DNA from 3 places in the Stenotrophomonas sp. KH_052 genome. Region 2 is predicted to be linked to each of the others. Evidence: predicted binding sites of a transcription regulator. Region 2 holds the regulator's gene; each other region holds the start of a gene.
The links. The regulator FliA, encoded in region 2, starts transcription of late flagellar genes. The targets are predictions, from matches to a motif close to TAAAGTTTNNCNNNCNNNGGCCGATAA.
Positions count from the first base shown of each region.

Region 1: the regulator FliA is predicted to act here: its motif matches at 1,209-1,235, upstream of AC3ITW_RS19480 (methyl-accepting chemotaxis protein).
Region 3: the regulator FliA is predicted to act here: its motif matches at 1,706-1,732, upstream of AC3ITW_RS16520 (methyl-accepting chemotaxis protein).

Region 1 is NZ_CM174475.1:4,259,708-4,262,980, reverse strand. Features, by position in the region: gene AC3ITW_RS19490 (S41 family peptidase) at 1-152, shown strand, start outside; gene AC3ITW_RS19485 (NAD-dependent epimerase/dehydratase family protein) at 251-1,144, shown strand; gene AC3ITW_RS19480 (methyl-accepting chemotaxis protein) at 1,354-3,273, shown strand, end outside.
Region 2 is NZ_CM174475.1:2,194,401-2,197,673, reverse strand. Features, by position in the region: gene flhF (flagellar biosynthesis GTPase FlhF) at 1-465, shown strand, start outside; gene AC3ITW_RS10205 (MinD/ParA family ATP-binding protein) at 452-1,339, shown strand; gene AC3ITW_RS10200 (RNA polymerase sigma factor FliA) at 1,336-2,079, shown strand; gene cheY (chemotaxis response regulator CheY) at 2,137-2,529, shown strand; gene AC3ITW_RS10190 (protein phosphatase CheZ) at 2,529-3,134, shown strand; gene AC3ITW_RS10185 (chemotaxis protein CheA) at 3,137-3,273, shown strand, end outside.
Region 3 is NZ_CM174475.1:3,577,779-3,581,051, forward strand. Features, by position in the region: gene AC3ITW_RS16520 (methyl-accepting chemotaxis protein) at 1-1,676, opposite strand, end outside; gene AC3ITW_RS16525 (L,D-transpeptidase family protein) at 1,912-2,874, shown strand; gene AC3ITW_RS16530 (M23 family metallopeptidase) at 2,879-3,273, shown strand, end outside.

The sequences.
Region 1 (3,273 bases), 2.1 Mb from region 2:
GCTATCAGATCAGCATTCCGGACCGGCAACCAATCAATCTCCGTACCGGCGGCAACTGGGAACGCGCCGGGGTCACGCCTGATGTCGCCGGCGGAGACGATCCACTGTTCGTCGCACGGCAGTTGCTGGCCACGTCGACATCGTCAAGATGAACGCACAATTGCAACCGTGCCCTATCGCAGACGACATGCGGCGTGCCTAGAATCGAAACATCCCGGTAGTTCCCGGGCGCTTCGAGTGAATGGACTCAATGAAGATTCTGTTGACCGGCAGTTCCGGGCGGATCGGGCGTGCGATCTTCGGCGCCCTGGCCGCTGCCCATGAAGTGGTGGGGCTGGATCGCAGCCCGTTCGCAACGACGCGCATCATCGCCGATGTCACCGATCATCAGGCGGTCGTACGCGCGGTGCAGGGTGTCGACGCGGTGATCCACACCGCCGCCCTGCATGCGCCGCACGTGGGCCTGGTGCCGGATGCAGTGTTCCAGCAGATCAACGTGGATGCGACCCGGCACCTGTTGGCGGCGGCCCGGGAGGCCGGTGCCCGTCGCTTCGTGCTGACCAGTACCACCGCGCTGTACGGCCATGCGGTGGTGGCTGGTGGGTGCCGCTGGATCGATGAAGACACCGAGCCGCTGCCACGCACCATCTACCACCGCAGCAAGCTGCAGGCTGAGGCGCTGGCCGAAGCGGCGGCGAGCGCGGACTTCAGTGTGCGTGTACTGCGCATGGGTCGCTGCTTTCCGGAGCCGCCCGAGCGTATGGCGATGTTCCGCCTGCATCGCGGCATCGACGCACGGGATGTCGCCAGTGCGCATGCCGCGCTGCTGCACGATGAGGGCGCTGCCTTCGCGCGCTACATTGCCTGCGCACCCACACCGTTCCTGCGCGAGGATTGCCTTGAGCTGGCGACCCAACCGCGCAGGGTGCTGGCCCGGCGTGCGCCGCAGTTGCTGGCCGAGTTCGAACGCCGCGGCTGGCCGTTGCCGCTGAGCATCGACCGCGTCTACGACAGCGCCCGCATCCGCAGCCTGCTGGGCTGGCAACCGCGCTTCGGCCCCGATGACGTGCTGCAGCAGTATGCCGTCGGCAGCATCGAGGTGTTGCCGAGGGCGCAGTGGATCAAGGACCGCGTGGCCGAGTGAGGCGGCAGCTGACAGCTTGCTGAGCTGTTCCTGAGTGCGTTCAGGAATGTGCGGGCGGGCCACCTCAACCTCGTTGGCGGGCGGCCGCTAACCCGGTGCGCTTCCTGCGCTGGGTCCGGCCCGGCGACCGGTGGCCTGCGCGATGGATCGCGCGCCTGCGCGGTGCCCTCGCGGTGCCGGTCGTCCTGAACTGCCTTGCGGATCCTTCCATGCCTTCTTCCCGCTCCGTCGCCGCCCGCCGCCCGGGCAGCATCGCCCACAAGCTGATGCTCGGCACCGCCGTGATCGCGCTGCTGTGCTTCGGCCTGACCGCGTTCCTGATCTATCGCCAGGCCAGCGCCAGCCTGGTCAATGCCTCGCGCCAGACCATGGCCAGCGAAGCCACCGCCGAGGCACGCCAGGTCGCGGCCGACCTTGGCACGGCTTTCGCCAGCAACGATGCCATGGTCGAGGCCGTGCTGGCCCAGCGTGCGCGTGGTGACGCGCCCGACCGCGCCAGCCTGGCCGCCGTGCTCGGCGAACAGCTGCGTACCCATCCTGAATGGCTGGGCAAGAGCACCATGTGGGAAGCCGATGCGTTTGATGGCAAGGATGCCGAATTCGTCGACACCGAGGCGCACGATGCCACCGGTCGTTACATGAGCTACTGGGCCTGGCACGATGGCAAGCCGCAGCAGTCGACGATGACCGACTACACCGAGACCGCCAGCGGCTCCGGCGACTGGTACATGGTGCCCAGCCGCGACAAGCTGGCGAAGGTGAGCGAGCCTTATGCCTATGACATCGGCGGCCAGCAGGTGCTGATGAGCACGCTGAGCACGCCGATCGTCGAAAACGGTACGTTCCTCGGCGTGTTTACCGTCGACTTCTCGCTGGCCGCGCTGCAGAAGCACCTCGCCACGCTGACGCCGATGGGCGCCGGCCGCGTCGAGCTGCTCTCACCCCATGGCGTGGTGCTGGCCTCGGCCAATGCCGCTGAAATCGGCAAGCCGCGCAGCGATGCACTGACCCGCAGCATGCTGGCCGACATCGCCGCCGACCGTCGCTTCGAAGCTTTCACCCCGGACGCGGCCGGCAACGTGCGTGTGTACGTGCCGCTGCGCGTGGGCGATGCCCCGCAGCGCTTCGCGCTGGGCGTGGTGATGCCGCATGCGGTGATCGTGGCAGAGGCGCGCCAGCTGCTGTGGCTGACCCTGCTGGTCGGTGTGGTGGCCGCATTGACCCTTAGCGCAGGTGTCTACGTCCTGCTGCGCCGGTTGGCGATCCGCCCGCTGGCCGAAGCGGTGCGCGTGGCCTCTGACGTCGCCGCCGGCAAGCTGGACAGTGCGCTGCCCACGCGCAGCAATGACGAAGTGGGGCGCCTGCTGGAGGCGATGCAGGGCATGCGCGGCCAGCTGCAGTCGGTGATGGCCGCGCAGTCCGAAATGGCGCGTCGCCACGATGCCGGCGAGCTCAGCTACCGCATGGACGCTTCTGCGTTCCCGGGCGAGTACGGCCGCATGGTGGCCGACAGCAACCAGCTGGTGGCCTCCAGCAATGCGGTCACCCAGCGCCTGGTCGAGGTGATGCAGCGCTACGCAGTGGGCGACCTCAGCGTGGACATGGAAGCATTGCCGGGCGAGAAGTCAGTGTTCAGCGCCGCGATGGCCACCACCAAGAGCAATCTGGCGGCGATCAACGATCAGATCCAGCAGCTGGCTGCTGCAGCCGCTGCCGGTGACTTCGCGGTGCGCGGCGACGCCCTGCGCTTCGACCACGATTTCCGCCGCATGGTCGAAACCCTCAACACCATGATGGAGGTCAGCGACCACAACCTGGCCGAGCTGTCGACGCTGCTGCGCGCGATCGCCGCTGGTGACCTCAGCGCGCGCATGCAGGGCGACTTCCACGGCGTGTTCGCAGTGATGCGCGACGATGCCAACAGTACCGTGCAGCAGCTGACCCGGATCGTCGGCCAGATCCAGCAGTCGGCCGCCAGCATCCGCCTGGCCGCCGGTGAGATTGCCGCCGGCAACAGTGACCTGTCGCGTCGCACCGAGCAGCAGGCCGCCAACCTGGAAGAAACCGCCGCTTCGATGGAAGAACTGACCTCCACCGTGCGCCAAAATGCCGACCACGCGCTTCAGGCC
Region 2 (3,273 bases):
CTCGGCATCGCGGTGCACGAGGCCAACAGCGGCACCGACCTGGACCAGCTGCTGGAACGCTTGAAGGACTACAAGCTGGTGCTGATCGACACCGCCGGCCTGGGCCCGCGCGACCGCGCACTGGCCGCCCAGCTGCAGTGGCTGCGTGCCGCCCGCCAGGTCCGCACCCTGTTGGTGCTGCCGGCCAACACCAGCTTCGGCGACATGGACGAGGTGGTCCGCCGCTTCGGCGCGGCCAACCTGCAGGGCCTGGTGCTGAGCAAGCTGGACGAGACCGGCCGCTTCGGCAACGCCCTGTCGGTGGCCGTGGACCACGCCCTGCCGATCACCTGGGTGACCGACGGCCAGGACGTTCCGGAGGACCTGCACCGGGCCAGTGCAGCCAATCTCGTACTTCGCCTTGAAGATTTGCGCCGCGCGGCCGATATGCCCTGCAACCCGGAGTTGAACCATGCCGTCGCGTGAGTACGCCAAGCTGACCAAGACCTTCCCGCTGTCGGCCACCCGCAGCGAGCCGCTCGGCCCTGTGCGCACCATTGCGGTCACTGGCGGCAAGGGCGGCGTGGGCAAGACGAATGTGTCCGCCAACCTGGCGGTGGCACTGGCCGGCATGGGCAAGCGCACGCTGCTGCTGGACGCCGACCTCGGCCTGGCCAACATCGACGTGATCCTGGGCCTGGACCCCACCTTCACGCTGGCCGACCTGGTCGCCGGCCGCTGCTCGCTGGATGACGTCATCGTCGAAGGCCCGAACGGCGTGCTGGTGGTCCCGGCCGCGTCCGGCCGCCGCCACATGGCCGAGCTGGCCCCGGCCGAGCACGTCGGCCTGGTCAACGTGTTCTCCGAGCTGGAACGCGAGTTGGACATCATGGTGGTGGACACCGCCGCCGGCATCAACGATGGCGTATTGACCTTCTGCCAGGCCGCACAGGACACCGTGGTGGTGGTCTGTGACGAGCCGGCCTCGATCACCGACGCCTACGCACTGATCAAGGTGCTGTCGCGCGAGCGTGGCGTGGACCGCATCCAGGTGGTGGCCAACATGGTGCGCGATCCCAACGAGGGCCGCGTGCTGTACGAAAAGCTGACCCGTGTCTGCGAGAAGTTCCTCGCCGATGTCTCGCTGAACTACCTCGGCTGCGTGCCGCAGGACGATTGGCTGCGCCTGTCGGTGCAGCGCCAGCAGCCGGTGGTGAAGGCCTATCCGTCCAGCCCGGCCGCGCTGGCCATCACCGAGATCGCGCGCCGTACCGCGCGCTGGCAGGCGCCGACCGAACCGCGTGGCGGCGTCGAGTTCTTCCTCGAACGCATCCTCAAGCAGCGTGGGGTGACGGCATGAAAGGCGCAGCCCAGTACAGGGAAGTGCAGCGCTCGGCGGCGAACGAAGTCATCGCCCAGCATTCGGACCTGGTGCGGCGCATCGCCCACCACCTGGCCGCGCGCCTGCCGGCCAGCGTCGAGGTCGATGACCTGATCCAGGCCGGCATGATGGGCCTGATCGAAGCCTCGCGCAGCTACGACGCCGACCAGGGCGCCTCGTTCGAGACCTATGCGTCGATCCGCATCCGCGGCTCGATGATCGACGAGATCCGCCGTGGCGACTGGGTGCCCCGCTCCGTCCACCGCCGCGCTCGTGATGCCGCCGCCACCATCCGCCGCCTGGAGCAGAGCAGCGGCCGCGCCGCCAGTGCCACCGAAGTGGCCGCGGCGATGGAAATGCCGCTGCCCGAATACCTGAGGCTGATGGAAGACGCCGCACGTGGCCAGGTGCTGAGCCTGGAGTCGCGCATCGAAGACCAGGGCGAGCTGGACACGGTCACCCAGGGTGGCCCGACCCCGCAGCAGGTGCTGGAGCGCGGCGAGTTCGGCCGCGAGCTGGGCAAGGCGATCGGCCACCTGCCCGAGCGCGAGCAGCTGGTGCTGTCGCTCTACTACGAGCAGGAGCTGAACCTGAAGGAGATCGGCGCGGTGCTTGGCGTGAGTGAATCGCGGGTCTGCCAGATCCACGGCCAGGCAGTGCTGCGCCTGCGTGGTCGACTGAAGATTTTCGAGGCGGCGGACGCCGGCCTGGAAGAATGAACATGCCCGAGGCGGCTGCCCCCGGCCGCCCGGACTGAACAACAAAGGAACTCTGCTTTGAACAAGAACATGCGCATCCTGATCGTCGACGACTTCTCGACCATGCGTCGGATCGTCAAGAACCTGCTGGGCGATCTGGGCTTCACCAATACCGCCGAAGCCGAGGACGGGCATGCCGCGCTGTCGCTGCTGCAGAGCCAGCCGTTCGATTTCGTGGTCACCGACTGGAACATGCCGGTGATGACCGGCATCGAACTGCTCAAGGCGATCCGCGCCGATGCCAAGCTGAAGACACTGCCGGTGCTGATGGTGACGGCCGAAGCCAAGCGCGAGCAGATCATCGAAGCCGCCCAGAGCGGCGTGAACGGCTACATCATCAAGCCGTTCACCGCGCAGACCCTGGAAGAGAAGCTCGGCAAGATCTTCGAACGCCTGGCGGCCAGCGCCTGATGGATACCACGGTCGACAGGAACGCCCTCGCCCTGCGCCTGCAGGAAGCCCTGGACGCACTCGAGTCCGGTGACGAAGCCGCGTGGCGGCAGCGCATCGACGGGCTGGTCGCGCTGCGCACGCAGCCGATGATGAGCGGTCTTTCGCGGCTGGCCCGCGAGCTGGGACAGGCGCTGGGTGAACTGCCGACCGTGCCCGATGAAGCCGGCGAACTGGACGACGCCTGTGCGCGCCTGGACCACGTGGTGGCGATGACCGAACAGGCCACCCACCGCACCCTGGACCTGGCCGAGGAATGCCGCAGCCTGACCGAGCAGCTGCGCGCCGAAGGCCTGCAGCCGGGCCAGGACGCGCAGCTCGAGCGCATCCGCCACAACCTGACCGAGATCGCCCTGACCCAGAGCTACCAGGACCTGACCGGGCAGATCATCCGTCGCGTGGTCGGCATCGTGCGCCGCGTGCACGAAGGCTTCGGCGCACTCGGCCTGCCGCCGGAACAGCATCGCTCCGACCCGGAACTGGCCGGGCCGGCACTGAAGGGACTGGACCGCCACGCGGTCTCGCAGAACGACGCCGACGACCTGTTGTCGGACCTGGGGCTGTAAGCATGAGCGCGGTATCCGACGACATCACTGCCGATTTCATCATCGAGGCGCAGGAAATCCTGGATCGCCTGGGCGAACAGCTGGTGTCGCTGGAGCAGGCACCCCAGGACGGCGAACAGCTCAATGCGGTGTTCCGCGG
Region 3 (3,273 bases), 1.4 Mb from region 2:
GCATTCAGCGCCAGGATGTTGGTCTGGAACGCGATGCCGTCGATCACCGTGGAGATTTCCGAGATGCGTGCCGAGGACTGGTCGATCTCGCCCATCACCGATGCCATCTGCGCCATCGCCTGCTCGGTCTCGCGTACGGCGGCACCGGCGGCATGCGCTTCACTGTCGGCCTGACGCGCCAGCTCGGCGTTCTGGCGCACGGTGGAGGTCAGTTCCTCCATCGATGCAGCAGCCTCTTCCAGATTGGCTGCCTGCTGCTCGGTGCGGCGCGACAGGTCGTTGTTGCCGGCGGCCAATTCCTGCGCCGCGTTGTTGATGCTGTCGGCAGCCACCTGGATGCCCTGCACGATGCCGGTCAGCTGTGCGGTGGTGGTGTTGGCATCGTCGCGCATGCGCGCGAACACTCCGTCGTACTCGCCGTCCATGCGTGCGGTCAGGTCGCCGTGCGAGATCGCGCGCAGCACGTCGGAGACATCGGCGATGCTGGCCTGCGAACTGGCCATCATGCCGTTGAGATGTTCGACCATCGCCTTGAACTGATACTGGAACGCAGCGGCGTCGCCACGCATGCTGAAATCACCGGCGCGCGCGGCGCGAGCCAGCTCATCGATCTGCGCGTTGATCACCATCAGGCTCTGCTTCACTGCGGCCAGTGTACGGGTCAGCGTGCCCTTCTCGCCCGGGTAATCCGGCAGGTCGCGGCTGAGGTCGCCGATGGCGTAGCGCTGCATCACCTCGGCCATCAGCAGCTCCACCTGCACGTGCGATTCGACCAGACTGTTGGTGGCCTGCACCATGCGGCCGAAGTCACCGGGGAAGGCGCTGGCGTCCATGCGATAGCGGATCGCACCGGCCTCGTGCTGCTCGGCCATCTGCAGCTGTGCGCCGATCGCCGCCTGCACGCTCTGGCGCACGCTGGCCATGGCTTCACCCAGCTGAGTCAGTTCATCGCGGCCACCAAGGCGGAACTCCTGGTCCAGCTGTCCCTTGGACAGACGCTCGGCCAGGTTCACCGCGCGGGCCAGCGGACCGGTCAAGCTGCGGCCGATCATCACCGAGGCACCGATGCCCACCAACAGCGCGACGCCGCCCAGCACCAGCAGCTGCAGCAGGCTGCGCTCGCCCAGGCGGATTGCCTCGGCGGCGGCATCACGGCTTTCCTTCTCCTCAAAGTCCACGCCATCGGACAGCGCCTTGTTCCAGCCATTGGCCGCTTCCTGCACCGGGCCCAGGGTCAGCGCCACGGCGCCCGGGTAGTCACCCTGCTCCATCAGTTCGCTGGTCTGCTTGTTGAGCGGGCGCGCAATGGCACGCTTGGCGGCGATGGTTTCGGCAATGGCCTTGCCGTCGGCGTCGCTGGGCAGCGCCTGGTAGGCGGTCCAGCTGGCCTCGTAGCGCTTCACCAGATCAGCGATGCGCTGCTCGTCGTGGCCACGGTCTTCACCCTGGCGGATCAGCATCTCGCGGCGCACCACCATCATCTGGTTATTGGCATCGAGCATCTGCGACAACAGGCGCACCTTGGCCACGCTGACGTCGACCACCTGCTGCATCGCGCGCTTCTGCACGACACTGGCGGTGGCGCCGGTGGCCACCACGGCGGCAACCAGCAGCAGCAACAGGCCAAAGCCCAGCCCAAGACGCCAGGCAACCCTGACGTTCCTCAAGTAGTTCATGGGGGTATCCAAAACGGGGGGATGTGCCCTTATCGGCGGCCCGGCAGGCAATCTTGATCGCCGTCCGTCGACGGCGTCGGCCACCGTTCACCTTGGTGAGCCCCCGGCGCAGCAGCACCTGCGCGCTGGACACAGCTGCAATACCCATGGCTACTCATGCGGGCATCAGATCCCTTTCACGGTGGCTCGGCGGCTGCTGCGGGCAAGGTGGTGGCGTGACCTGCTGGAGATCCCAATGCCCTTGCTCGTGTCCCGATCCACCCTGCTCGCTCTCTCGCTGCTGGCGTCGCCAGCCTTCGCGCAGGCGCCGCCGCCCGAACTACCCGCCCCCATTGCCGAGAAAGCCGGGCCGGATGTGGCCCCGCGCTCCGCCCTGCACGCCCAGGTGCTGCTGGATCGCGCGAATTTCTCCCCTGGCCAGATCGATGGCGAAGTGGGCAGCAACCAGCGACGCGCGGTGTCGGGTTTTCAGGCGGCGCATGGGCTGACCGTAACCGGTGAACTGGATGACGCTACCTGGAAAGCTCTGCAGGCCGATACGATCGCGCCGCTGGTCAGCTACACGCTGACTGCTGAGGATGTCGCCGGCCCGTTCCAGCCCATACCGAAAGGACCCGCCGCCCAGGCCAAGCTCAAATCGCTGGGCTACGGCAGTGTGGAAGAAGCCCTGGGCGAACGTTTCCACTCCTCCCCTGAGCTGCTGAAGGCGCTCAATCCGGGCATAGATCTGGCCAAGGCAGGCAGCCGCATCCAGGTACCCAACATCGCCCCGGCGTCATTGCCGAAGGCGGCGAAGATCGTGGTCGACAAATCCGACTCCACGCTGCAGTTGCTCGATGCGCAGGGCAAGGTGATTGCACAGGTGCCGGTGTCGTCCGGCAGCCAGCACGACCCGTTGCCGATCGGCGAATGGAAGATTCTGGGCATGTACCGGGATCCGCCGTTCCACTACAACCCGAAGCTGTTCTGGGATGCCCGCAAGGGCGAAAAGAAGGCCACCCTGCCACCGGGTCCGAACAATCCGGTCGGGCGGGTCTGGATCGATCTGTCCAAGCCGCATTACGGCCTGCATGGCACGCCCGAACCCGGCCATGTGGGCAAGACCGAATCGCATGGCTGCGTGCGCATGACCAACTGGGATGCGCTGCGCGTGGCCGATGCCGTGGATACCTCGGTACCCGTGGTGATGCAGGAGTGAGCCGATGCGCCTTTCGCAACTGATCGTGCTTGGCGTTCTGCTGGGGCTGGGTGCAGGCTGGTGGCTGCACCGCGATGCGGGTGATCCAGTACCCGCCCCGCTGCCGGAAGCGCAGCCGGCAGTGACTGCGGCGCCGGCGAAGGAATCTGTAGCGCCACCCGCAACCGCCCCTGCCGCCAGGGTCGCGCCGTCAGTCGCGCAGGCTGCGGATGCGCCGTCTGGTCTGCTGCTGCCGGTGCAGGGCATCCTGACCTCCCAGCTGCGCGATACGTTCACCGATGCACGCAGCGAAGGCCGCGTGCACGATGCCATCGACATCATGGCCGATACCGGTACGCCGGTGCTGGCGGTGGCCGATGGAACGGTGGAAAAACTGTTCGACAGCGAGCGCGGCGGCTT